Regions from separate parts of the Fulvimarina thalattae genome, predicted to be linked through region 1. Evidence: predicted binding sites of a transcription regulator. Region 1 holds the regulator's gene; each other region holds the start of a gene.
The links. The regulator LexA, encoded in region 1, represses DNA repair genes until DNA is damaged. The targets are predictions, from matches to a motif close to TGTTCNNNNTGTGTTCNG.
Positions count from the first base shown of each region.

Region 2: the regulator LexA is predicted to act here: its motif matches at 6,476-6,493, upstream of dnaE (DNA polymerase III subunit alpha).
Region 3: the regulator LexA is predicted to act here: its motif matches at 2,423-2,440, upstream of ABRA89_RS03670 (DUF3072 domain-containing protein).

Region 1 covers NZ_JBEHWS010000001.1:238,503-246,625, reverse strand. Annotated here, with positions in the region: gene gltA (citrate synthase) at 1-981, opposite strand, end outside; gene gltX (glutamate--tRNA ligase) at 1,141-2,565, opposite strand; gene ABRA89_RS01125 (ComEC/Rec2 family competence protein) at 2,674-4,992, shown strand; gene lexA (transcriptional repressor LexA) at 5,012-5,728, opposite strand; gene ABRA89_RS01115 (peptide chain release factor 3) at 5,971-7,590, shown strand; gene recO (DNA repair protein RecO) at 7,603-8,123, shown strand, end outside.
Region 2 covers NZ_JBEHWS010000010.1:95,934-104,056, reverse strand. Annotated here, with positions in the region: gene ABRA89_RS13750 (ribonuclease J) at 222-1,832, shown strand; gene mce (methylmalonyl-CoA epimerase) at 1,843-2,247, shown strand; gene ABRA89_RS13740 (DUF1467 family protein) at 2,272-2,541, shown strand; gene proS (proline--tRNA ligase) at 3,027-4,349, shown strand; gene ABRA89_RS13730 (lipoprotein-releasing ABC transporter permease subunit) at 4,346-5,653, shown strand; gene ABRA89_RS13725 (ABC transporter ATP-binding protein) at 5,650-6,333, shown strand; gene dnaE (DNA polymerase III subunit alpha) at 6,775-8,123, shown strand, end outside.
Region 3 covers NZ_JBEHWS010000002.1:143,657-151,779, forward strand. Annotated here, with positions in the region: gene ABRA89_RS03645 (NAD(P)H-dependent glycerol-3-phosphate dehydrogenase) at 1-536, shown strand, start outside; gene ABRA89_RS03650 (YciI family protein) at 573-863, shown strand; gene ABRA89_RS03655 (EVE domain-containing protein) at 877-1,314, shown strand; gene ABRA89_RS03660 (hypothetical protein) at 1,341-1,700, opposite strand; gene ABRA89_RS03665 (hypothetical protein) at 1,809-2,213, opposite strand; gene ABRA89_RS03670 (DUF3072 domain-containing protein) at 2,466-2,684, shown strand; gene ABRA89_RS03675 (MFS transporter) at 2,813-4,117, shown strand; gene rimM (ribosome maturation factor RimM) at 4,105-4,662, opposite strand; gene ABRA89_RS03685 (ATP-binding cassette domain-containing protein) at 4,761-5,549, opposite strand; gene ABRA89_RS03690 (ABC transporter permease) at 5,546-6,616, opposite strand; gene ABRA89_RS03695 (sugar ABC transporter substrate-binding protein) at 6,821-7,792, opposite strand; gene ABRA89_RS03700 (ROK family transcriptional regulator) at 8,107-8,123, shown strand, end outside.

The DNA of each region.
Region 1 (8,123 bases):
GAGGACTTCATGACAGGTCTTCTGCATGATCTTCGCGCGCGGATCGTAGTTCTTATAGACCCGGTGGCCGAAGCCCATCAGGCGGAACGGATCGTTCTTGTCCTTCGCGCGATCGATGAATTCCGGAATGCGGTCCGCCGTACCGATTTCCATCAGCATGTTGAGAGCCGCCTCGTTCGCGCCGCCATGGGCCGGACCCCAGAGGCAGGCGACACCAGCCGCGATGCAGGCGAACGGGTTTGCGCCCGATGAGCCTGCCAGACGCACCGTCGAGGTCGAGGCGTTCTGCTCGTGGTCGGCGTGCAGCGTGAAGATGCGATCCATCGCACGCGCGAGAACGGGATTGATCTCATAGGGCTCGCACGGCACCGCGAAGCACATGTGCAGGAAGTTTTCCGCATAATCGAGATCGTTGCGCGGATAAACGAAAGGCTGGCCGATGTGGTACTTGTAAGCCATCGCCGCGATCGTCGGCATCTTCGCGATCATGCGCAGGGACGCGATCATCCGCTGGTGCGGATCGGCGATATCCGTCGAGTCATGATAGAATGCAGACAGCGCGCCGACACAGGCGACCATGACGGCCATCGGATGGGCGTCGCGCCGGAAGCCAGTGAAGAACCGGTTCATCTGCTCGTGAACCATGGTATGGCGGGTCACGCGGTAGACGAAGTCTTCTTTCTCGCGGGCCGTCGGCAGCTCGCCGTAAAGCAGCAGATAACAGGTCTCGAGATAGTCGCCCTTCTCGGCGAGTTCATCGATCGAATAGCCGCGGTGAAGGAGAATGCCGTTGTCACCGTCGATATAGGTGATCTTCGATTCGCACGAGGCGGTCGAGGAAAAGCCCGGATCGAAGGTGAAGAGACCCGTGTCCTTGTAGAGCTGGGTGACGTCGACGACTTCGGGGCCGATCGTTCCCGAGCGGCGAGGCAGGTCGGCCGTCTCGGATCCCATCGTGAATTTGGCGGATTGGTCCGTCATCTTTTTTTCCCCTTCCGTTCTCAGCCGCTTTTCAATCCAAGGATTTTTGCAGCGCACAAGGTTTTAATTGCTCTGCCTACTTCATCCGTGCGGACGGAACAAGTTGGGGCCTTGCACTGCGGTATAAATCATCAAGCCGGAATCGCGAAAGCGTTTCCATTAGCTGGGAAACTGGTCCTTCAGCCGTGCGAGCGACTCCTCTCGGCCGAGAACCGCCAAGACGTCGAACACGCCCGGCGAAGTGGACCGACCGGTCAGCGCTGCACGCAGCGGCTGCGCTGCCTTGCCGAGCTTCAGGCCCTTCTCCTCGGCAAACGCCCGCACTTCGGCCTCTAGCGGCTCGACCGCCCACTCCGACACCGCTTCAAGGCGCGGCGTCAGTTCCGAGATTGTCTCGCGTCCGCCATCGGACAGGATCGTCTCGGCCTTATCCTCCAGAGGAAGCGGACGCTGGGCGAAGAGGTATGTCGCGCTGTCGGTCAGCTCCACGAGCGTCTTGGCGCGCTCCTTGAGTCCGGGCATCGCCGCCAGCAATTTTTCCCGCACCGCGCCATACGGTGCGCCCTTCAAGAGATCGCCGTTCGGCAGAACGTCGCGTTCGGCCATCAGCTGGTCGGTCAAGGCCTCGTCGCCGGACTGGCGGATCCACCAACCGTTCAGCGCTTCGAGCTTCTTGAAGTCGAACCGCGCCGCGCCCTTGTTGATCTCCGAAACGTCGAACCAGGAAATCATGTCCTCGGTCGAGATGATCTCGTCGTCACCATGAGCCCATCCGAGCCGGACCAGATAGTTGCGCAAGGCCACCGGCAGATAGCCCATGGCGCGATAAGCCTCGATGCCGAGGGCGCCATGACGCTTGGACAGTTTGGCGCCGTCCGGCCCATGGATCAGCGGGATATGCGCCATCACCGGCACATCCCAGCCCATCGCCTTGTAGATCAGGGCCTGCCGCGCGCCGTTGGTGAGGTGATCGTCGCCGCGGATGATGTGGGTGACGCCCATGTCGTGGTCGTCGACGACGACGGCGAGCATATAGGTGGGCGATCCGTCCGAGCGCAGGAGCACGAAATCGTCGAGCTCCTTGTTGTTGAACCGCACGCGCCCCTGCACCTGATCGTCGACGATCGTCTCGCCGTCGAGCGGCGCCTTTAGCCGTATGACCGGATCGACACCGGCCGGAGCCTCGGACGGGTCGCGGTCGCGCCAGCGCCCGTCATAGCGCGGGGGGCGCTTCTCGGCTTTGGCCTTCTCGCGCATCTCGGCGAGTTCTTCCTGGCTGGCATAGCATTTATAGGCCTGCCCCTTGGCGAGCAGTTCTTCCGCCACCGCGCGATGCCGGTCGCCATTGGCGAACTGCGACACCGGCTCGCCATCGGCTTCGAGGCCCATCCATTTCAGGCCTTCGATGATCGCGTCGACCGCCTCGTGCGTCGAGCGCTCGCGATCGGTATCCTCGATGCGCAGCAGCATTTTGCCGCCCTTCGCACGAGCATAGAGCCAGTTGAACAGCGCGGTCCGCGCTCCGCCGATATGAAGAAATCCGGTGGGCGAGGGCGCAAAACGGGTGACGACGCCGTCCGTCATGTCTTCTCCATTCATTTCAGATAGCAAAACGCTCGATTTTTCGATCGCGTCTTTTCGGCGGGTGTGTACCATAGCCTATCCACGAAACAAGGAATGGACAGGCGGGAGTTGAGCGAACCGGCAGACCAGGACCTCGCCTCCGGCTGGCGCGAACGCTTCGCGCTTTTTTCCTCACGGGTCCGGCAGCGCTTTGTCGGGGCGTCAGCATTCGGGATATTCCAAGCATTTCCGGCCTTTGGAACATGGCTTGCATCCGAATGGGAGCGTGAAAAAGCCTACCGGACGACGTTTCATCTCATCCCGGTCGCCATGGCCGCCGGCGCGGTCGCAGTTTTCGGCTTCGGCGCAGGAACGGCGGCGATCACGCTTGTGGCCGCGTTTCTGTCAGTCGCACTTCTCTCGAACCACCTCTTAAGATCGGCAGCCCGGCCGACATTGATCCTCATCCTGACAAGCTTGCTCGCCGGGCTGCTTCTCGCCCAGTTCGAGCTCTGGCGCACGGACACGACGATTTTCTCCGGCGAAGCGACCGTCTTCATCGGCGGACGCGTCGCCAGCCATGAAAAAGATGACCGGAACCGCTCTCGCTATCTCGTCGATATCCGCTCGAGCGAACGCCCGGTCCTTTCCCGACCGCCCGAGCGCGTGCGGATCGTGGTTGCAGGAGAGCACGACATCATGCGGCCGGGCGACCGATACGAGGGGCTTGTCCGCCTGCGTCCGCCCTCCGGCCCGGCCTTTCCCGGCAGCTACGATTTCGCCTTCGTTCCTTATTTCGATGGCCTCGGCGCCTATGGCTTTTCCCTCGGAATCCCGAAACCGCAGTCCGAGGTGGGCAAGGACGATACGCCGCTGACGGTCGGCGAACGCTTCCAGATCGCCGTCGCCGATCTGCGCGGAACGGTGACCGACCGCATCCGCTCGCTCATTCCCGGCCAGCCCGGTGCCGTCGCCGCCGCGCTCGTCACCGGCCAGCGCGACGGGATCGATGAAGAGACCAGCGAGGCTCTGCGCGCGACCGGCCTTGCGCATATTCTCGCGATTTCCGGCCTCCACGTCGCGCTCGTCGCCGGCTTCGCCATGGTCTCGATACGTCGAACCCTGGTCTTCGCCGGCTCCCTCGCCCTGGTCTGGCCGGTGAAGAAGATCGCAGCCGTCGGCGCCATTGGCGTCTCGACCTTCTATCTCGTCCTCTCCGGTTCGAGCGTCGCCACCGAGCGCGCCTATCTCATGCTCCTCGTCATGCTGCTCGCCGTCCTCTTCGACCGGCCTGCGATCACCATGCGCAACGTCTCCATCGCCGCCATCCTCATTCTGGCATGGACGCCGCACGCCGTGATGACCGCCAGCTTCCAGATGAGCTTTGCCGCCACCGTCGGCCTTGTCGGCGTCTATAGTGCCTTCAGCCGATATCGGAGCGGACGCTCACGCGAGATCAAGGACGGTGCGGCGCGCGCGATCCTCATCTTCTTCGTCGGCACAGCCGCGACGGCGCTGATCGCCGGCCTGGCGACCGCGCCTTACGCGGTCTTCCACTTCCAGCGCTTTGCACCCTTCGGGCTGGTCGCCAATCTCATCGTCATGCCGCTCTTCGCACTGCTGATCATGCCGATGGCGCTTGTCGGGGTCATCCTCATGCCATTCGGGCTCGACGCCGTTGCATTCGCGATCGTCGGGCTCGGCCTCGAATTCCTCATTGCGATCGCATCCGACCTTGCAAACCGCCTGCCCGATTACGGAACGGGGCTCGTCCAGCCGGCTGCATTGCTCGTCCTGACGGCAGCGCTCCTCGCCTTCTGTCTACCGGTCGGGCGATTGCGATGGCTGGCCCTTCCGGTTCTGGCGAGCGGTCTCGCCCTCGCCGCCCAACGCGCCGGTCCACCGGAATTGCTGATCTTCGAAGACGGCAAGACCTTCGCGCTCCTCGATGGCGGATCGATTGCCTATTCGAAGGCGCGGCCCAATGGCTTCGTCTCCGATCAATGGGACCACGCCTACCGTACGGTTGAAACAGAACACCGCGGCGTTGTACCCGGCCTCGAAGACTGCGAAGCGAAGCTCTGCCGGTTTACCACGCGAAGCGGAATTTCCGTTGCCTATACGACAGACTATCGCCTGCTTGGCGAGGCCTGCGACGGCGGGGAGATCGCGTTTGTCGCACGGGCGGCCCGGACCCGGGAATGTCGTTCGGGCGCCTATCTCGTAACGCTTAGGACGCTGCGGCGGACCGGCTCACTGGCGATCTCACGCAATCCTGAGACGGGCCAGATCGAAGTCAGCCGCTCCGTTCCCGAAGATCCCGGCGATTGGAACCACCACCGCCATGCGCCCTGGCCGGAATACTGGCGTAAGCCAGAGGCAGAGGACGAGCAGCCGCCAACCAATTCGACAACCGCCGACGCATCTCCGTCGGCCGAAGCTAAGTAGCGTGCCGCTCAGCCCGAGATCAGTACCGCCGGATCAGCCCGACGAGCTTACCCTGCACACGCACCCGGTCGGCGCCGAAGATCCGCGTCTCATAGGCTGGATTTGCCGCTTCCAGCGCGATCGTGTCGCCCTTCTTGCGGAAGCGTTTGAGCGTCGCCTCCTCGTCATCGACGAGGGCCACGACGATCTCGCCGGGAATGGCGGTGTCGCCGCGGCGGATCACAACCGTATCGCCGTCGAGAATGCCCGCCTCGACCATCGAGTCGCCCTTCACCTCAAGGGCATAGTGCTCACCGCCCATGATCATGTCGGGCGGGATCGAGATCGAATGGGTGTTGTGCTGGATCGCCGAGATCGGAACACCGGCAGCAATCCGGCCCATGACCGGAATCGAGATATTTTCGTTCGCTGCGCCGTCTTCCGAACCGCCGCGCGGCTTCGCCGGCTGGCCTTTCGAACCCTCGATGACGCTTGGCTTGAAGCCGCGCTGGGCAGGCTGTTGCGGCTCCGGCCTGCGCATCGCATCCGGGAGCTTGAGGACTTCGAGAGCTCGTGCCCGATTCGGCAGCCGGCGGATGAAGCCGCGCTCTTCCAGCGCGGTGATCAGGCGATGGATGCCCGATTTCGACTTCAACTCCAGCGCGTCCTTCATTTCGTCGAAGGACGGCGGAACACCGGTCTCGTTGAGCCGAGCGTCGATAAATTTGAGAAGTTCGTGCTGCTTGCGCGTCAGCATGCGTCTCGGCGCCTCCAAAACAAATCCTGAACAAGCCTATATGTTCTTATTGTGTTCCGCAAGAGCCGAATCGGAACGAATCGGGAATCAGGAAAAGCCTCATCTGGCCTGTTTCGCAAGACGGCGGCTTGTGCGACATGCGAGTCATCGTACATTGATGCGTGATACCGCCCCACAGATGCGCCGTTTTTCTTGGCGAGAAGGGCGCTTATCGACGTTCGAGCACCTGAAGAAAGCCCGCCATGAGCAGCCTTGCCCTCGAGGCCGAAGAAAAGCCGATCCCTGCGGCTTCCGCAAAGTTCAGCTTTTCCAACCGCCGAACCTTCGCGATCATCTCGCATCCGGACGCCGGTAAGACGACGCTGACGGAAAAGCTGCTGCTCACCGGTGGCGCGATCGAGATGGCGGGCGCGGTGCGCGCCAAGGGCAACAAGGCGCGGGCGAAATCCGATTGGATGGGCATCGAGAAGGATCGCGGCATCTCGGTCACCTCCTCGGTGATGACGTTCCAGAAGGACGGCATCAACTTCAACCTCCTCGATACGCCGGGCCATAGCGACTTTTCCGAGGACACCTATCGGACACTGACTGCCGTCGACTCCGCGATCATGGTGATCGACGCGGCAAAGGGCATCGAGGGCCAGACGCGCAAGCTCTTCGAGATCTGCCGCCTGCGCGACATCCCCATCATCACCTTCGTCAACAAGATCGACCGCGAGGGCCGCGATCCGTTCGAACTCCTCGACGAGATCGAGGAGCAGCTCGCGATGGACGTCGCGCCCATGGTCTGGCCGGTGGGTCAGGGCGGGCTCTTCAAAGGCGTGTACGATCTCGCCGAACACGATTTCATCTCGGCAAAGGGCGACGGAACCAAGCATTTCGACGATGGGCTTGATGATCCGGCGCTGGAACAGGCTCTCGGAGCCGACACCTATTCCGGCTTTCGCGAGGCGGCCGAGCTCGCGGCGGAAGGCTATGCCAGTTTCGACGCCCAGAGCTATCGTGACGGCCATCTGACGCCGGTGGTCTTCGGCTCCGCGCTCGAAAACTTCGCCGTCGACCGGCTGATGGACCTCATCGCCGCCCATGCGCCCGAGCCGCGGCCGCAGCCCTCCGACAAGGGTCCGATCGATCCATCGGGTGAAAAGGTCTCCGGCTTCGTGTTCAAGGTGCAGGCGAACATGGACCCCAAGCACCGGGACCGCGTCGCCTTCGTTCGGTTCTGCTCGGGCCATTTCAAGCGCGGCATGAAGCTCGACCATGTGCGCTCGGGCAAGGCGATCGCAGTGTCGAATCCGATCTATTTCGTGGCGCAGGAGCGCTCGCTTACCGAGGAAGCCTATGCCGGCGACGTGATCGGTATTCCGAACCACGGCACCCTCCAGGTGGGCGACACGCTGACCGAGGGAGAGACCTTCCGCTTCACCGGCCTTCCCGCCTTCGCGCCGGAAGTGCTGCGCCGCGTGCGCCTCGAAGATACGATGAAAATGAAGCAGCTGCGCCGGGGGCTCGAAGACCTTGCGCAGGAGGGCCTCGTCCAGGTGTTCCGACCGACCATCGGATCGGACTGGATCGTCGGCGTCGTCGGGCCGCTGCAGCTGGACGTTCTCGCCTCTCGCATCTCGGGCGAGTACAAGGCGGATGTCACCTTCGAGCCGGTGCAGTACAATGTCGCGCGCTGGATCCGCTGCGCGAACGAGCAGACGCTCAAGCAGTTCATCAAGGACAACACCAACCAGATCGTCCGCGACCGCGACGACCGGCCGGTCTATCTCTGCCGCGACGACTGGGACCTGCGCTACATCATGGAGCGCAACAAGGACATCGCCTTCGACGCGACGCGCGAGATCGTGCAGCAATAAGGGCGGCAGCCCATGGAATGGCGTGAGGAAGGCATCGTTCTCGGTGTCCGCCGGCACGGCGAGACCAGCGTCATCGCCGAACTGATGACACGATCGCGTGGGCGACATTTGGGTCTCGTGCGTGGCGGGCGGTCAAAGTCGATGCGGCCAGTGCTTCAGCCCGGCAATTCGGTGATGGCGCATTGGCGGGCGCGGCTCGACGAGCATATGGGGGCCTTCGCGCTTGAGCCCGTCCTTTCCCGCGCGGGCGGGCTGATGGAGAGCGCCGTCGGGCTCCACGGCGTGCAGCTCGCGGCGAGCCATCTGCGACTTCTCCCCGAGCGCGACCCGCATCCGCGTCTGCATGACGGGCTGATCGTGCTTCTGGAAAATCTGAATGCGGATCGCCTGACAGCAGGTGAACTCATGCTCCGCTTCGAGCTTGCGGTTCTGGAAGAACTCGGCTTCGGTCTCGATCTGGCGCAATGCGCAGCAACCGGAACGAGAGACAATCTCATCTACGTTTCGCCGAAGAGCGGCCGCGCGGTAAGCCG
Region 2 (8,123 bases), on a different contig from region 1:
AAGCGCTCACATGACGAACAGACGAGTAGCGGCGCGATACAGGATGGCGCCCGTTCTCGACGAACACTTTCGCGACGCGGAATCAACGTGGCGCGGCGAACGAACGAAAATGAAGAGAGAAACGAGACCGGCGCCCATACGGCGCCGTGCCGAACGCATGAAAGTATGAAAGCTTGACACAATTGGTATTCGTGCCGCTCGGCGGCATCGGCGAGATCGGAATGAACCTCGCCCTTTATGGCTATGGGCCGGAGCATGATCGCGAATGGATCATGGTGGACTGCGGAATTTCCTTTGCTGGCCCGGATATGCCCGGCGTCGACCTTGTCTTTCCGGACATCCGTTTCATCGAAGAACATGTGAAGTCTCTGAAGGGCATCGTCATCACCCATGCTCATGAGGATCACTACGGTGCGCTTCTCGACCTGTGGCCTCGCTTGAAGGCTCCGGTCTATGCCACGGAATTCACCGCTGGATTGCTCGCCGCAAAGCGGGAGGGCGAACCAGGTGCGCCGAAGATTCCCGTCGACGTCTTCAAGGCGGGAGATCGTTTCAAGATCGGTCCGTTCGAGATCGAGGCGATCAATGTGACGCACTCGATTCCCGATCCGGTTGCGCTCGCCATTCGCACCGGGGCGGGAACGGTCATTCACACCGGTGACTGGAAGATCGACGCGACGCCTGTGCTCGGCGAGCCGACGGACGAGAAGCGTCTGCGTGAGATCGGCGACGAGGGCGTGATGACCCTCGTCTGCGATTCAACCAATGCCATGCGCGAGGGTGAGAGTCCCAGCGAATCGGAAGTCGCGGCTTCGCTGACGAAGATCATCATGAGCGCGAAGGCGCGGGTGGCCGTGACCACCTTCTCGTCGAATGTCGGGCGCATCCGCTCGGTCGCGCGGGCTGCAACCGATGCCGGCCGTCAGGTTCTGCTCATGGGCCGGTCCATGCGGCGTACGATCGATGTCGCCCGTGAGGCGGGCTACATGGACGATGTGCCCGAATTCCTGTCGGAACAGGACTTCGGCCATATCCCGCGCGACAAGGTCGTGATCATCCTCACCGGCAGTCAGGGCGAGGCGCGCGCGGCGCTGGCGCGGCTTTCCCGCGACGAACATCCGAGCGTCGCACTCTCGAAGGACGACCTGGTCATCTTCTCGTCCCGTGCGATTCCGGGCAACGAGAAGCCGATCATCGAGATCAAGAATGCGTTTCTCGAGCGCGGCGTGAAGATCATGGAGGACGGTGACGGTCTGGTCCACGTCTCCGGCCATCCGCGGCGGAATGAACTGAAGAAGATGTACGAATGGGTTCGCCCGCAGACGGCGATCCCCGCCCATGGCGAGCCGGCCCATCTTGCGGCTCATGCAGAGCTCGCGCGGGAGATGGGGGTTGAGCATGTCGTCGAAGCGCGTAACGGCCATCTCGTGCAGCTTTCGCCGGGCAAGGGCGCGGTCATAGACGAGGTCCCCTTCGGCCGCCTCTACAAGGACGGGCATCTGCTTGGTACCGCGGACGATATGGGCATCATCGAGCGGCGGCGGCTTTCCTTCGTCGGGCAGGTCTCCGTACTGATCGAGCTCGACGGCAAGCGCAATCTCAAGGATGATCCTGATCTCGTCTCCATCGGCCTGCCGATCGAGGACGAAGAGGGCGAGGATTTGGAAGACCTGCTGGTCGATGCCGCGGCCGGGGCCGTTGAGAGCATTCCGAATGCACGCCGCAAGGACCCCAACACAGTGCGCGAAGCGGTCCGGCGTGCCGTGAGAAATGCGGCGCAGGAAATCTGGGGCAAGAAGCCGCTGACCACCGTCTTCATTTCGATGGAGTGAAGAAAAGCCGATGCTCGGACGTCTCAACCATGTCGCTCTTGCGGTGCCAGATCTCGCCGCCGCAAGCGCGCTCTACCGCGACGCTCTGGGGGCCAAGGTCTCGCAGCCGCAGGGCCTGCCGGAACACGGCGTGACGGTCGTCTTCGTCGAACTGGACAACGCCAAGATCGAGCTTCTCGAGCCTCTGGGCGAGGACTCGCCCATTGCCGCCTTTCTCGCCAAGAACCCGAAAGGCGGCATGCACCATGTCTGCTACGAAACGAAAGATGTGCGTGCGGCGCGGGACCGGCTGGTCGCAGCCGGAGCCCGTGTGCTTGGCGACGGCGAGCCTAAGATCGGGGCGCACGGTAAGCCGGTGATCTTTCTCCACCCCTCCGATCTGTTCGGCACGCTGACCGAACTGGAAGAAGTCTGAAAACTCTAAAACGGGACGATGACTATGGGCTGGGTCTCGGGACTTGCAATATTCTTCATCATCTGGTGGACGGCCCTGTTCGCCGTCCTCCCCTTCGGAAATCGGATCCCCGACGGAGAGGACCAGCTCCTCGGAACGCAGGAAGAGACACCCTCAAATCCGCACATGCTGAAGAAGGCGGGAATCACCACGGTCGTCGCCGTGATTGTTTTCGCGCTGTTCTACCTTGTAACGGAAATCATCGGCTTCAGCTTCGCCGACTTCCCGCAGATCATTCCCGATCCGTCCAGCTGAGCGAGACGTTTCGCTCGCCGGAAAGCAGAACTGTTTCGGTAGCTTTTGCAGGCCAAAAAAAATGCAGGGCCGAAGCCCTGCACTCGAAGAATTGCGTGTCTGGATCTCACTCCGATCCCTAAGGATCGGGGCTGCGGCTGACCCGCGCCGGAGATCTCGTCCTCCCAAGACTAGACCGCTCAGTCCGGTTTTCTGGCGAAACCGTGACAACGAGGGTGACGATAGGCAACTCCTCACGGCTTGTCACGTAAAATTTCAACGGGATCGGTCTTTCAAACAAAGTGCTGTTTTGCACTACATCTGAGAGGCAAAAGATTCGCGGGCGAAAGTGTTTAAATCACAGATATTTCGTTATTGCTCGGCTTGTGCATCCACGACATCTGCCTTGGAAATGCCGCTTCCCATATGGGTTGCGAACCGGTAAACGCCGGACCTGCCTGGATACGGGATCCGGCTTAACCCCGCCGAACTGACGGTAACATCACATGCGATTGTCGCGCTATTTTCTGCCTATCCTCAAGGAAACGCCGCGAGAGGCAGAGATCATCTCGCATCAGCTCATGCTGCGCGCCGGCATGATCCGCCAGCAGGCGGCCGGTCTCTACACGTTCCTGCCGCTCGGGCTGAAGGTGTTGAACAAGGTCTGCAATATCATCCGTGAGGAGCAGAATCGGGCAGGTGCCAACGAGCTCCTGATGCCGACGATCCAGTCGGCCGATCTCTGGCGCGAGTCGGGCCGTTACGACGCCTATGGCGAGGAGATGCTCCGCATCACCGACCGGCACAAGCGCGATCTCCTCTATGGGCCGACCAACGAGGAGATGGTGACGGATATCTTCCGCTCCTATGTCCGATCCTACAAGAGTCTGCCGCTCAACCTCTACCACATCCAGTGGAAGTTCCGGGATGAGGTGCGCCCGCGCTTCGGCGTGATGCGAGGTCGCGAATTCCTGATGAAGGACGCCTACTCCTTCGATCTCGACTTCGAGAGTGCGCAGACCGCTTATCACCGTATGTTCGTCTCCTATCTGCGTACCTTCAACCGCTGCGGGCTCCAGGCGATTCCCATGCGCGCTGATACCGGGCCGATCGGCGGCAATCTGAGCCACGAATTCATCATTCTGGCCTCGACCGGCGAGAGCGAGGTGTTCTGCCATCGCGACTATCTCGACATGGAGATCCCGTCGGAGGCGATCGATTTCGACGATGCCGGCCAGCTGGCCTCGATCGTCCAGAAATGGACCACACCCTATGCCGCGACCGACGAAATGCACGACGAGGCTGCATGGAACGCTGTTTCAGCTGACAACCAGCTCAACGCACGCGGTATCGAGGTCGGCCACATCTTCTATTTCGGAACGAAGTATTCCGAGGCGATGAACGCGGTCGTGACCGGCCCCGATGGCAAGGACGTGCCTGTCCATATGGGCTCATACGGCATTGGTCCGAGCCGTCTTGTCGCCGCGGCGATCGAGGCTTTTCATGACGATGCCGGCATCATATGGCCGCGCGCAATCTCGCCCTTCGATGTCGGACTGATCAACATGAAGCCGGGCGATGCCGAATGTGACGCGGCCTGCGAGAAGCTTTATGCGGAGATGAAACAGGCCGGCATCGACGTACTCTACGACGATCAGGAAGGCCGTGCTGGCGGCAAGTTCGCGACGATGGACCTCATCGGGCTGCCGACTCAGGTCATCATCGGCCCTCGCGGCGCCAAGAGCGGCGAAGCCGAAGTCAAGGACCGCGCAAGCGGCGCGCGCGAAAGCATTCCGATGGAACAGGTTATCGCCAGGGTGAAGGCTTGAGCACGACGACCGCCGATACGCCGAGAGCAGAAAAGAAGGATCGCCAAGGCGCCTCGCCGTTTTCGCGGTTCGAGTGGCTGCTCGCCGGCCGCTATCTGCGTTCGCGCAAGCGCGAGGCCGGCGTTTCGGTGATCGCCGGGTTTTCCTTCGTCGGCATCATGCTGGGCGTTGCGGCACTCATCATCGTCATGTCGGTGATGAACGGCTTTCGCACCGAACTTCTGAGCCGTATCCTCGGTGTCAACGGCCATGTCATCGTCATGCCGATCGATCAGCCACTGAGCGATTACGACGAGGTTGCCCAGCGCATCGATCAGGTGCCGGGCGTCGCCTATTCGATGCCGCTGGTTCAGGGGCAGATTCTCTCCCAGGGGATGGGCACGTCATCCTCCGGCGCGCTCGTGAAGGGCGTTTCAGGTGCTTCGCTAAAGAACCTGACACCGGTCTCCGACAACATCTCGCAAGGTTCTATCGAGAATTTCGACGAGGGTGACAGCGTCGCGATCGGCGCCCGTCTCGCCGAGCGTTTAGGCCTGCGCATTGAAGATCGGATCACGCTGATTTCGCCCGAAGGCGACGTGACGCCGCTCGGCACGACCCCCCGCGTCAAATCCTACCCGGTGGATGCGATCTTCGAGATCGGCCTTTCGGAATATGACGCGGCCTACGTCTATATGCCACTGTCCGAGGCCCAGCTTTTCTTCAATTCTGAAGGCGAGACCCAGTCCGTCGAAGTCTTTGTCGATGATCCCGACAATGTCGCCGATCTTCAGCCTGCCATCGAGGCGGCAGCCCAGAGGCCAGTCTACTCGGTGACCTGGCAGAGCCAGAACCAGTCATTCTTTTCCGCGCTCCAGGTCGAGCGAAACGTGATGTTCATCATCCTCACGCTCATCGTACTGGTCGCGGCGCTCAACATCATTTCGGGTCTCTTCATGCTGGTGAAGGGCAAGGGGCGCGATATCGCGATCCTGCGCACCATGGGGGCGACGCGCGGCTCGATCATGCGTATCTTCTTCATTACCGGCGCCTCGATCGGTGTTTCGGGCACCATCGCCGGCTTCGTTCTCGGCCTGCTGTTCTGCCTCAATATCGAAAGCATCCGCGCGTTCTTCTCGTGGCTTTCCGGCGTCGACCTCTTCAATTCGGAAATCTACTTCCTGAGCGAACTGCCCGCCGAGGTGCAGGCGTCCGAAGTCACCCTCGTCGTTCTGATGGCAATCGGGCTCTCTCTCCTCGCGACGATCCTGCCCTCCTGGCAGGCCTCGCGGCTCGATCCGGTCGAGGCACTGAGATACGAATGACCTCTGCTCTCGAACTGAAGACTGTCGGGCGAAGCTTCGTCCAGGGCGAGAACGAACTCGTTGTCCTCAAGGACGCCGATCTGAAGATTTCGTCCGGCGAGATGGTGGCGCTGGTCGCTCCGTCTGGCTCCGGCAAATCGACTCTTCTCCAGATCGCCGGCCTTCTGGAAAAGCCGAACGACGGCGAGGTGATCGTCAATTCGCGTGAATGCTCGAAACTGGACGACAAGGCGCGCACGGCGATGCGCCGACGTTCGATCGGCTTCGTCTACCAGTTCCACCATCTTCTGCCCGAACTCTCGGCGCTTGAGAACGTGATGATTCCGCAGCTCATCCTCGGGCGCTCTCGCGGCGATGCTTCAGCAAGGGCGGCAACGCTGCTCGACCATATGAGGATTTCGGCGCGGGCCGATCATCGCCCAGCGGAGCTTTCCGGCGGCGAGCAGCAGCGTGTCGCCATTGCAAGGGCCGTCGCGAACGAACCGCAGGTTCTGCTCGCCGACGAACCCACGGGCAATCTTGATCCGTCAACGTCGGATCACGTGTTCCAGTCTCTGACGGAGATCGTTCGCGAGTCGGGTTTGGCGGCATTGATTGCCACTCATAACCACGAACTGGCGTCGCGAATGGACCGCATCGTGACACTCGACAGCGGGAAGGTCGTCGCAAAGACCGATTGAGAAAACTCTCGCCTGCTGCTGCGTAGATCGATCTCTCCTTTTATTTTCAAACAGTTGGCGCGGTGCTTCTTGTGCCGTAGTCCGCACTCGCCCAACGCACTTGACAAAAGGAACAAAACAAGAACATTTTGGCTGTGTCATTTGGAAAATCAGGAGAACAGACATGATCGGATTGACGAAAGATCTGGCTTCGTTGGTGGCCGTCGCTGGGTTCGTCCTTTCCCTGATGATGATCGCCTCCGGCGTTTGAGCCGTTCGAGGGATTAACCGGTCTTTGTTCTGTTCAGCCTTCTCGAGACGATACACCGGAAATCCGGAAATCTGTGGAAGCGGCAGGTATTGGCGGTTTATCCAGTCGCCCGTCGCACGTATCTGAAGAGAGGCGATGCATCTCTTGGAGATGCCGGTTGCCTTGATGCGATGAAGAACCGAAGGTGAGTGATGACCGAGACTTTGGATCGCCTGAAATTCATCCATCTTCGCAGCCACAGTGCGTTTTCGCTGCTCGAAGGCGCTCTCAAACTCGATCAGATCATCAAGTTCGCGGTTGCGGACGGGGCCCCTGCCGTTGGGATTGCCGACACCAACAATCTCTTCGGAGCGCTCGAATTTTCCGAGAAGGCGGCCAAGAGCGGATTGCAGCCGATTATTGGCTGTCAGCTCGATGTCGATTTCGAGGATGGCGAGAACGACCGAGAACGGGCTGCTCTGTCGCCGGCACCGATCGTTCTGATCGCCGGATCTGACACCGGATACGCCAATCTCGTCGAGATCGTATCGAAAGCTTATCTCGGCCACGAGACAAACGCTCGCCCGCATGTGAAATCATCCTGGCTGGACGACCTCGCCGAAGGCGTGATTGCTTTGACCGGCGGCCCGTCAGGGCCTATCGGCCTCGCGATCGGTGCCGAGCGCCAACAGATCGCAGAGGCACGACTTCAAAAACTCAAACAGGTCTATTGCGATCGGCTCTATGTCGAGCTTCAGCGCCAGGTTGGGTACAGCCGACGCGTTGAGGCGGGCACGCTCGAGCTGGCCTATGCGCACGACGTGCCGATTGTCGCGACAAACGAGCCTTACTTTTATTGCGCCGAGGATTATGACGCCCACGACGCACTACTCGCCGTCGCGTCGAACCGACTGGTTAGCCACGAGGATCGCCGCCGCCTGTCGCGCGATCACTGCCTGAAGAACCAGAACGAGATGGCGGAGCTGTTCGCCGATCTGCCTGAAGCTCTCGAAAATACGATCGAGATTGCGAAGCGCTGCAGCTTCCGCCCGAAGGTGAGGGGACCCATCCTGCCGCGCTTTGCAGGCGCCGATGCCGATCCGGCCGAGGCGGAGAAAGCGGAGGCCGCCGAGCTGCGCCGTCAGGCATTTGAAGGCCTCGACCGGCGGATCGAAAAGCTTGGCATCGCCGACGGTCATACAGTTGAGGAATATAAGGAGCGCCTCGATTTCGAGCTGACGATCATCGAGCGGATGCAGTTTCCGGGCTACTTCCTGATCGTCGCCGACTTTATCAAATGGGCCAAGGATCAGGGCATCCCGGTCGGGCCGGGGCGTGGCTCGGGTGCCGGTTCGCTGGTCGCCTATGCCCTCACGATCACCGATCTCGATCCGCTTCGTTTCTCGCTTCTCTTCGAGCGCTTCCTCAATCCCGAGCGCGTCTCGATGCCGGACTTCGACATCGACTTCTGTCAGGACCGGCGCGAAGAGGTGATTCGCTACGTCCAGGAAAAATACGGTCGCGAGCAGGTCGGACAGATCATCACCTTCGGTACGCTTCA
Region 3 (8,123 bases), on a different contig from region 1:
TCGCGGCCCAGTCGATCGAGCTTGCCGACGAGGCTGCAGAACTTTTATCGACGGGCACGTTCCGCTGCTATGCGAGCGACGATGTGGCGGGGGTCGAAGCGGGCGGCGCGTTGAAGAACGTTCTCGCGCTCGCCGCCGGAATGGCGATCGGCCGAGGGCTCGGCGAATCGGCGAAGGCCGCGATCGTCACACGCGGATTCGTCGAGCTGCGCCGGCTCGGCGATGCGTTCGGCGGCCAACCGCAGACCCTGATGGGGCTTTCCGGTCTCGGCGATCTCATCCTGACCTGCTCCAGTGAACAATCGCGCAATTTCGCCTACGGGGTCGCTTTGGGCCGCGGGGTCGACCGCACAAACCTGAAGCTTGCCGAAGGCGTCTATTCGGCTGGCATCGCGGCCCATCTGGCGCGCGAGCATCACATCGAAGCACCGATCGTTCAGGCGATTGCGGAAATCCTCGATGGCGAGATATCCGTCGACGACGCGATGCTGGCGCTCCTGTCGCGCCCCTTGCGCCGGGAAGTCGAGAGCGCGTAACGCTTCGGCCGATATTTTTCGGTGAGGAGAACCCCGATGCAATTTGCCATTATCTGCGAAGACAAGCCGAACAGCGTGGAGCTCCGCCAGTCGACGCGCCCGGAGCATGTCGACTACCTGAACGGACTCGGCAAGACACTGATCTTCGCAGGCCCGTTCCTGAGCGAGAACGGCGATCCCTGCGGCAGCCTCGTCGTGATCGAAGCGGCGGACCAGGCAGAAGCAGAAGCGATCGCCGGCCGCGACCCTTATGGCCATGCCGGGCTGTTCGACAGCGTGACCGTCCGGCCGTTCAGGCTTGCGTTCAACACCACCACCGGATCGTAAGGAACCGTTCCGCATGCGATACTGGCTGTTCAAATCCGAACCGTTCAAATGGTCCTTCGAGCAGCAGAAGGAAAAGGGCGATGCCGGCCAGGAATGGGACGGCGTGCGCAACTATCAGGCCCGCAACTTCATGCGCGAGATGAAGGTCGGCGACCGCGGTTTCTTCTACCATTCGAACGAGGGCAAGGAGGTTGTCGGCATCGTCGAGGTGATCGCCGAGGCGCACCCGGACTCAAAGGCCGATAGCGACAAGTGGGAGTGCGTCGACATCAAGGCCGTGATGGACGTGCCGAACCCGGTAAGCCTCGATCAGGTGAAGAACGAGGAGCGCCTGAAGGACATGGTGCTCGTCAACAATTCGCGCCTCTCGGTCCAGCCTGTCGAGGAAGCCGAATTCAAGCTCGTCTGCGAAATGGGCGGCGTTGATCCGAAGAAGGCGATGGGCGGCTAGACTGACCGCCCTCGCCAAGGGAGGGCTCAGCCTTCGCTGTTCTCGCCAAATTCCATCGGATTGCCTTCGACGATCGTGCCGGTGCCCTCGCTCTCACCGTCTTTGAACCATTCGAGTTGGTCGCCCTCGATTTCGGCCTGATAGCAGCCGTAGTCCGTTTCCGGATAGCAGACGCCGTCTTCGGTGATTTCGTACGTCCCCGTGGTGGTGGCGTCGGCATAGGTGCCGTCCTCACCGAAATAGCTGCTGTATTCACTGCTTCCCATGCTGCCCTGGAAAGTGTTGCCGACGAGTGCTTCGCGGATGTCCTCGGCCGACGACTGGGCGAAAGCCGGGACTGAGAATGCGAGGATGGACGCGGTTGTTGCAAGTATCGAAAGACGCATGGATGTCTCCTGGGTGAGCAAGGCGATTGTCGCATCGCCGATTGGGTGTGCACACTCACCTCGGGCGGAACGGCGAATTGGCGAGGCCCGGCGTTCCCTACACTGGCATCATGCCGCAGCCGTCTTCGCTCCGGCCGTAGCTCGCTGCTTCACTTTCCGAGCGACCTCTTCGAGCGTTGCCTGAAGGCGATTGGGTTGAGTGAGCGTCATCAGCTGTTCCGGCGCGTACCGGGCGACAATATATTCGCGTCGCTCGGAGAGGGCGATCAGATGCTGGACTGTTTTAAGGCGCAGCCTCAGATCGGATTTCAGAACGAGCTCCGTGCGCTTGGCGAAGTCGTGGTGAAGACCGCGGATGACAGACGGTTCGATACCATCGAGCAGCAACCAGACATTGAGATAAAGCTCGATCGCGTGGATCGCGGCGAGACGAAATGGGGCTCCAGTGATTGATCCGCCAAATCGCCCGAGCTTGACCAGAGCCTTAGCGGACGACCGATATTCTTCCGCCAAACGGAGAACATCTGCCGGATCCGTCTCGCTTCCGGGGTATGGGTCTGCTTGTAGCACCATGTCATAAAGTCTCGTGCCGAAAACCCAAAGATATTGCTACCGTGCCGGACTATTGAGATGACACGACATTCATTTTCGGAAGGTCGGTAAATCGACCCGATAGAAAACGCGTCAATTTGACAGTTTCGGTTCGGGAACCTCGCCGCTTTCAGAACATTTCATGAACAATCGAAACGAGTTTGGAGTCTCACAATGTCCGATGCACCGAAGGTCGATGCCCCGTCCAATGCCGAGAAAGATCCAGAGGATTGGACCACCGGAAACGAGCCGATGACGGGCGCGCAGGCGTCCTATCTGAAGACGCTGTGCGAAGAGACCGGGACGCCGTTCGACGAGACGCTCGACAAGGCGAATGCCTCGATCATGATCGACAAGCTGCAAACGGTGAGCAACCGCGTCGATGGCGAGTAACAGCCATGAGCGTTCGTCCCGACCGATGATGTAAACGCTGCGGCAAGGGCTCGCACCGTGCTTGCCTCTCTTGAAGGAAATTAGAAGCATTCCAGACTCTTTGCCATTGGATGCAAGGAGTCTGGCTCATGAGCCTGGTCGGCAATGTCGGTGATCTGTTTTTCGAGGACGAGGAAAATCGGGTCTGCAAGGACATTCCCGAAGACGCTTGCCGGGATCAGCCGCAGAATGCCGGGCTCCATCTCCTCAGCCTCACAGCGACGAAATCGGGCGATGGGCTTCTCGATCCAAAGCTGATCCTGCCCTGGCTTCTGCAATCGGTTGGGGCGCCGGGCGCCGCTATTGGCCTTCTGGTTCCGATCCGCGAGTCGCTGGCGCTGTTACCGCAAATTTTCGTCGCACATCGAGTGCGTCAGCTGAAGCAGCGAAAATGGGTCTGGGCGCTCGGGAGCGCGATCGAAGCGGCGGCGATCTTCGCGATGGTCGCCTGCCTCCTCGCGCTGGAGGGAGCCGCAGCCGGATGGTCGGTCGCTGGGCTTCTGGCGATCTTTGCGCTTGGCCGTTCGCTTGCCTCGGTGTCCTACAAGGACGTTCTGGGCAAGACGGTCTCGAAGACCAAGCGCGGGTCGATCACCGGGATGGCGGGATCGGTCGCAGCCGCCGTCGTACTCGCCTATGGCGGAGCGCTCGCGCTCGATATCCTGCCACTGGAACAGACGGTGCTTCTCGTTGGTCTCGGCGTCGGTGGCGCGCTTTTCGCTATCGCAGCATTCTCCTTTACCCTGCTGGTCGAGGTTGCCGGGGCCAATGAAGGTGCCGAGAACGGGTTCAAGGCCATCAAGACTTACGGTCGGCAAGCATGGGAGGACCAGCAGTTTCGGCTCTTCGTCATCACGCGTGCCTTGCTGACGGTGACGGCCCTCGCCCCGCCCTATCTGCTTCTCTCGGCGGGCGAGAATGGCGACCGCGCGCTGGGCACGCTCGGCAGCTTCGTGCTCGCCTCCTCGATCGCCGCGATCCTCGGCTCCTATGTCTGGGGTTCGCTGTCGGATCGATCGAGCCGGAGGGTGCTGATCTATTCCGCCATTGCAGGCTTCGTCGTGCTGGCCGCTTCTGCGGCGATCGCAATGATCGAAAGCGCGCGAGACTGGTGGCCGCTTGCCGCGCCCTTCGCGCTCTTCCTGCTGATGCTCTCCTATCAGGGCGTACGGCAGGGTCGGAAAATCCATCTCACAGACATGGCGAAGGCTGAGGACAGGGCCGTCTACACGGCAGTCTCGAACACGATGATCGGCATCGTGCTCCTCGTCATGGGCGCTTTCGGCTTCCTCGCCGATCAGCTGGGTTCGAGCTTTGTGCTCGGCGCCTTCGCCGCGTTCTGTCTTGCTGCGGTTTTTGTCGCGGCGCGTCTTGAAGAGGTTCAGGAGGGCTGATTGGCCTCGTCCTCGGCGTCATCGTCATCCGGGCTTTCGACGAGACCTGCGGCGAGCGGATCGACCCTTAACACACCGGCTTCGAGATCGAGTTCCGGCACGGCGGTTTCGGAAAACGGGATCATCAGCGTCGCCCCCTCCTCCGGTGCGACCTCCAGAATGTCGCCGGCCCCGAAGTTGTGGACCGCGACCACGATGCCGACCGCCTCGCCGGACACGGTCTCGACTGCCAGCCCTTCCAGATCGTCTAGATAGAACTCGTCACGCTCTTCCGGTTCCGGCAGCAAGGCGCGCTCGACGAAGAGCTCGCGGCCGTTGAGCCGTTCGGCGTGATTGCGGTCGTTCACCTCGTCGAACTTTACGACCACGACGGTCTTCTGCGCTCGAGCCGACTTTACGGTGTACCGGTTGCCCTTTTCGTCCTCCAGCGGACCGTAGGCGCCAAGATCGGTCGGCTCCTCGGTGTAGGATTTCACCCGCACCTCACCGCGCACGCCATGAGCGCCGCCGACGATGCCGAGGAGAACGGGATTTTCAAGCTTCATTGAGAACCGACCGGAATGCGCGCCAAGAAAAAGCCCCGCCGGATGGCAGGGCCTTCTCCATAATCATTCGCAATACGGCGTCAAAGCCGGAATCCGGCTCAGGCTGCTTCCATCGAAGCTTCGGGCTTCTTCGCGCCGGTCATCAGCGCGACCGCATCGTTCATCGAGGCCTGCTTTGGATCAATGACGCAGAGACGCTTGCCGAGCCGATGGACGTGGATGCGATCTGCGATCTCGAATACATGGGGCATATTGTGCGAGATGAGCACGATCGGCATGCCGCGCGAGCGGACATCCTGGATCAGCTCCAGCACCTTGCGGCTTTCCTTGACGCCGAGCGCTGCCGTCGGCTCGTCGAGAATGATGACCTTCGAACCAAAGGCCGCAGCTCGAGCGACGGCGACGCCCTGACGCTGGCCGCCCGAAAGCGTCTCTACGGCCTGGCTGATGCTCTGAATGGTCATCAGGCCGAGATCGTTGAGCTTTTCGCGTGCGATCTTTTCCATCTGGTCCCGATCGAGCATGCGAAGATACTTGCCGAGAAACCCCTGCTTCCGGATTTCCCGACCGAGGAACATGTTGTCGGCGATCGACAGCGCCGGCGACAGGGCAAGCTGCTGGTAGACCGTCTCGATGCCGGCTTCCCGCGCCTCGATCGGCGAGGTGAACTTCACGGGCTTGCCGTTCAGCTTGATCTCGCCCTCATCCGGCACCACGGCGCCGGACACGGCCTTGATCAGGGATGACTTGCCAGCGCCGTTGTCGCCGATCACGGCGAGAATCTCGCCGGGATAAAGATCGAAGTCGGAGCGGTCGATGGCGGTGACGCGGCCGTAATGCTTGACGATGCCGCGTCCCTGCAGGACCGGGGTGGATTTCTCACTCATGCCGAGATCCTCCGGATCCATTGGTCGATTGCCACCGCCACGATGATCAGCCAGCCCGTGGCGAAGAGCTGCCACAGGACATCGACGCCGGCGAGGCGGAGGCCGGAATTGAAAACGCCGACAATGATGGCGCCGATCAGCGGGCCGAGAATTGAGCCACGGCCGCCGAAGAGCGAGATGCCGCCGATCACCACAGCGGTGATCGATTCAAGGTTCGCCTCGAAGAAGGATTGCGGCGAGATCGATCCGACGCGGCCGATCGATGCCCATGCCGCAATGGCGCAGATAACGCCCGACAGAACGTAGACGGCAATCAGCGTTCGGTCGGTGCGAATACCCGAAAGATCCGCCGCCTCCTTGTCGTCGCCGATCGCGTAGATGTGGCGGCCGAAGGCGGTGCGATTGAGCACGAACCAGAGAGCGCCGAAGATCACGACCATGAGGACGACGCCCCAGGTAAGCACGGCACCGCCGAGGTTGAACCGCTCGCCGAAGAGTTTCAGGAGCGGCGCATCGGCATCCAGCGTCTGGGAGCGGATGGTCTCGCGGTTCGAGAAATAGTAATTGAGCGCCAGGAAGATGTTCCAGGTGCCGAGCGTCGTGATGAAGGGCGGCAGCTTGACCTTGGTGACGAGCACGCCGTTAAGCGCGCCGGTGCCGGCGCCGCAGAGAAGGCCGATCACGATCGAGATCGGGACGGGCATGCCGAGTTCGACGGAGAGGCGGCCCATGATGACCGAGATCATCATCATGACGGCTGCGACCGAAAGATCGATGCCGGCGGTGAGGATGACGAGGCTCTGCGCGGCGGCAAGAATGCCGACGATCGCCACCTGCTGCATGATCAGCGACAGGTTGAAGGCGGAGAAGAAGTTCGGCGAAACGAGGCCGAACACCACCACGGACATGACCAGAACGATGACCGGAACCATCGTCGGATTGCCGTGCAGAAAGTGCTGGGTGTTGCCGAGGGCGCCCCTGTGTTTCAGTTCGAAGGCCGCGACCGAAGTGTCGCTGTCGTTCAGGGAGGCTTCGTAGTCAGCTCCCTTGCCGCTGGTTTCGCTCATGACGATCGGATCTCCGAAAAGATTGAGGATGTCCGCCCGGCAAGTCGACGAAATTGATAGGTATCAAGATGTCAGCTTGCCGGGGGCATCGGCGGCACCGGTGACCAGGGACGATCCATTTTCACCCCCGCGCGCCCTGGAAAGGCGCGCGACGGCTAGATCAAATGGTCGACACGGGCCTGCCGTTCTGCATGAAGCCCAATATCAGCCCCAGCAGCGGTCGAGACCTTCCTCGACCGAAATCGACTCGACACCGTCGACCGGCGCGTCCGTCACGAGATTGACGCCCGTGTTGAAGAAATCGAGGCCCTCGGAGGGCTCTGGAACGGACTTATCCTCGGCGTACTGTGCGATCGCTTCGACGCCCTTGGACGCCATATCGAGCGGGTACTGCTGCGAGGTCGCGCCGATGACGCCGTCCTGCACGTTCTGGACGCCAGGGCAGCCGCCGTCGACCGAGACGATGAGGACGCCCTCTTCCTTGCCGAACGACTTGAGCGCTTCGTAGGCGCCGGCCGCGGCCGGCTCGTTGATCGTGTAGACGACGTTGATGTTCGGGTCCTGCTGAAGCAGGCTTTCCATCGCGCTGCGGCCGCCTTCCTCGTTGCCCGATGTCACGTCGTGGCCGACGATGCGCGGATCGTCCTCGTCGCCAATCGTGTTTTCGTCCTTGACTTCGATGCCGAAGCCCTGAAGGAAGCCCTGGTCGCGCAGGACGTCGACCGACGGGGCGGCCGGCGAGAGATCGAGCATGGCGATCTTGGCGTTCTCGGCTTCATCGCCGAGCGTGGCCTTGGCCCACTGGCCGATGAGTTCGCCGGCCTTGAAGTTATCCGTCGCAAAGGTTGCGTCGGCCGCGTCGATCGGCTCGAGCGGCGTGTCGAGGGCGATGACGAGAATGCCGTTGTCACGCGCCTGCTGAACGACTTCGGTGATCGCCTTGGTGTCGGATGCGGCGATCAGGATACCGCTGGCGCCAGCCGCGATGCAGCTTTCGACCGCCTGAACCTGAGTCTCGTGGTCCCCATCGACCCGGCCCGCATAAGTGGAGAGTTGAACGCCGAGCTCTTCAGCCTTGGCCGTCGCACCTTCCTTCATCTTGACGAAGAACGGGTTGGTGTCGGTCTTCGTGATGAGGCAGGCCTTGGTGCTGCCGTCTTGCGCGGCCGCGGGCATTGCGAAAGCGGCGGCCGCGACGAGCGCAGTCGTCCCGAGAAGCGTGCGGAATGTCACGTGAAAATCCTCCCTGTGATGATAGTCGGCACGGCCTTTGGAAGGCCTTAAACCGGTGCCGCCCGACCTCCCTGGCGCGAGCGTTCTAACGAAAAGAACACCGAACCCAGGCGGCTGTCAATATATAATTCATGAAAAGTTATTTATTGTGCGCGTGCCATTTTCCGGGCATTTTGAACCCGGTGAGAGCATGCTTTTTGACAGAGCATGCTCTATCGGAGACGGCTATACAATGCCGAACCGAAGGGAGACTTAGGATGTCGGATATCTCCAC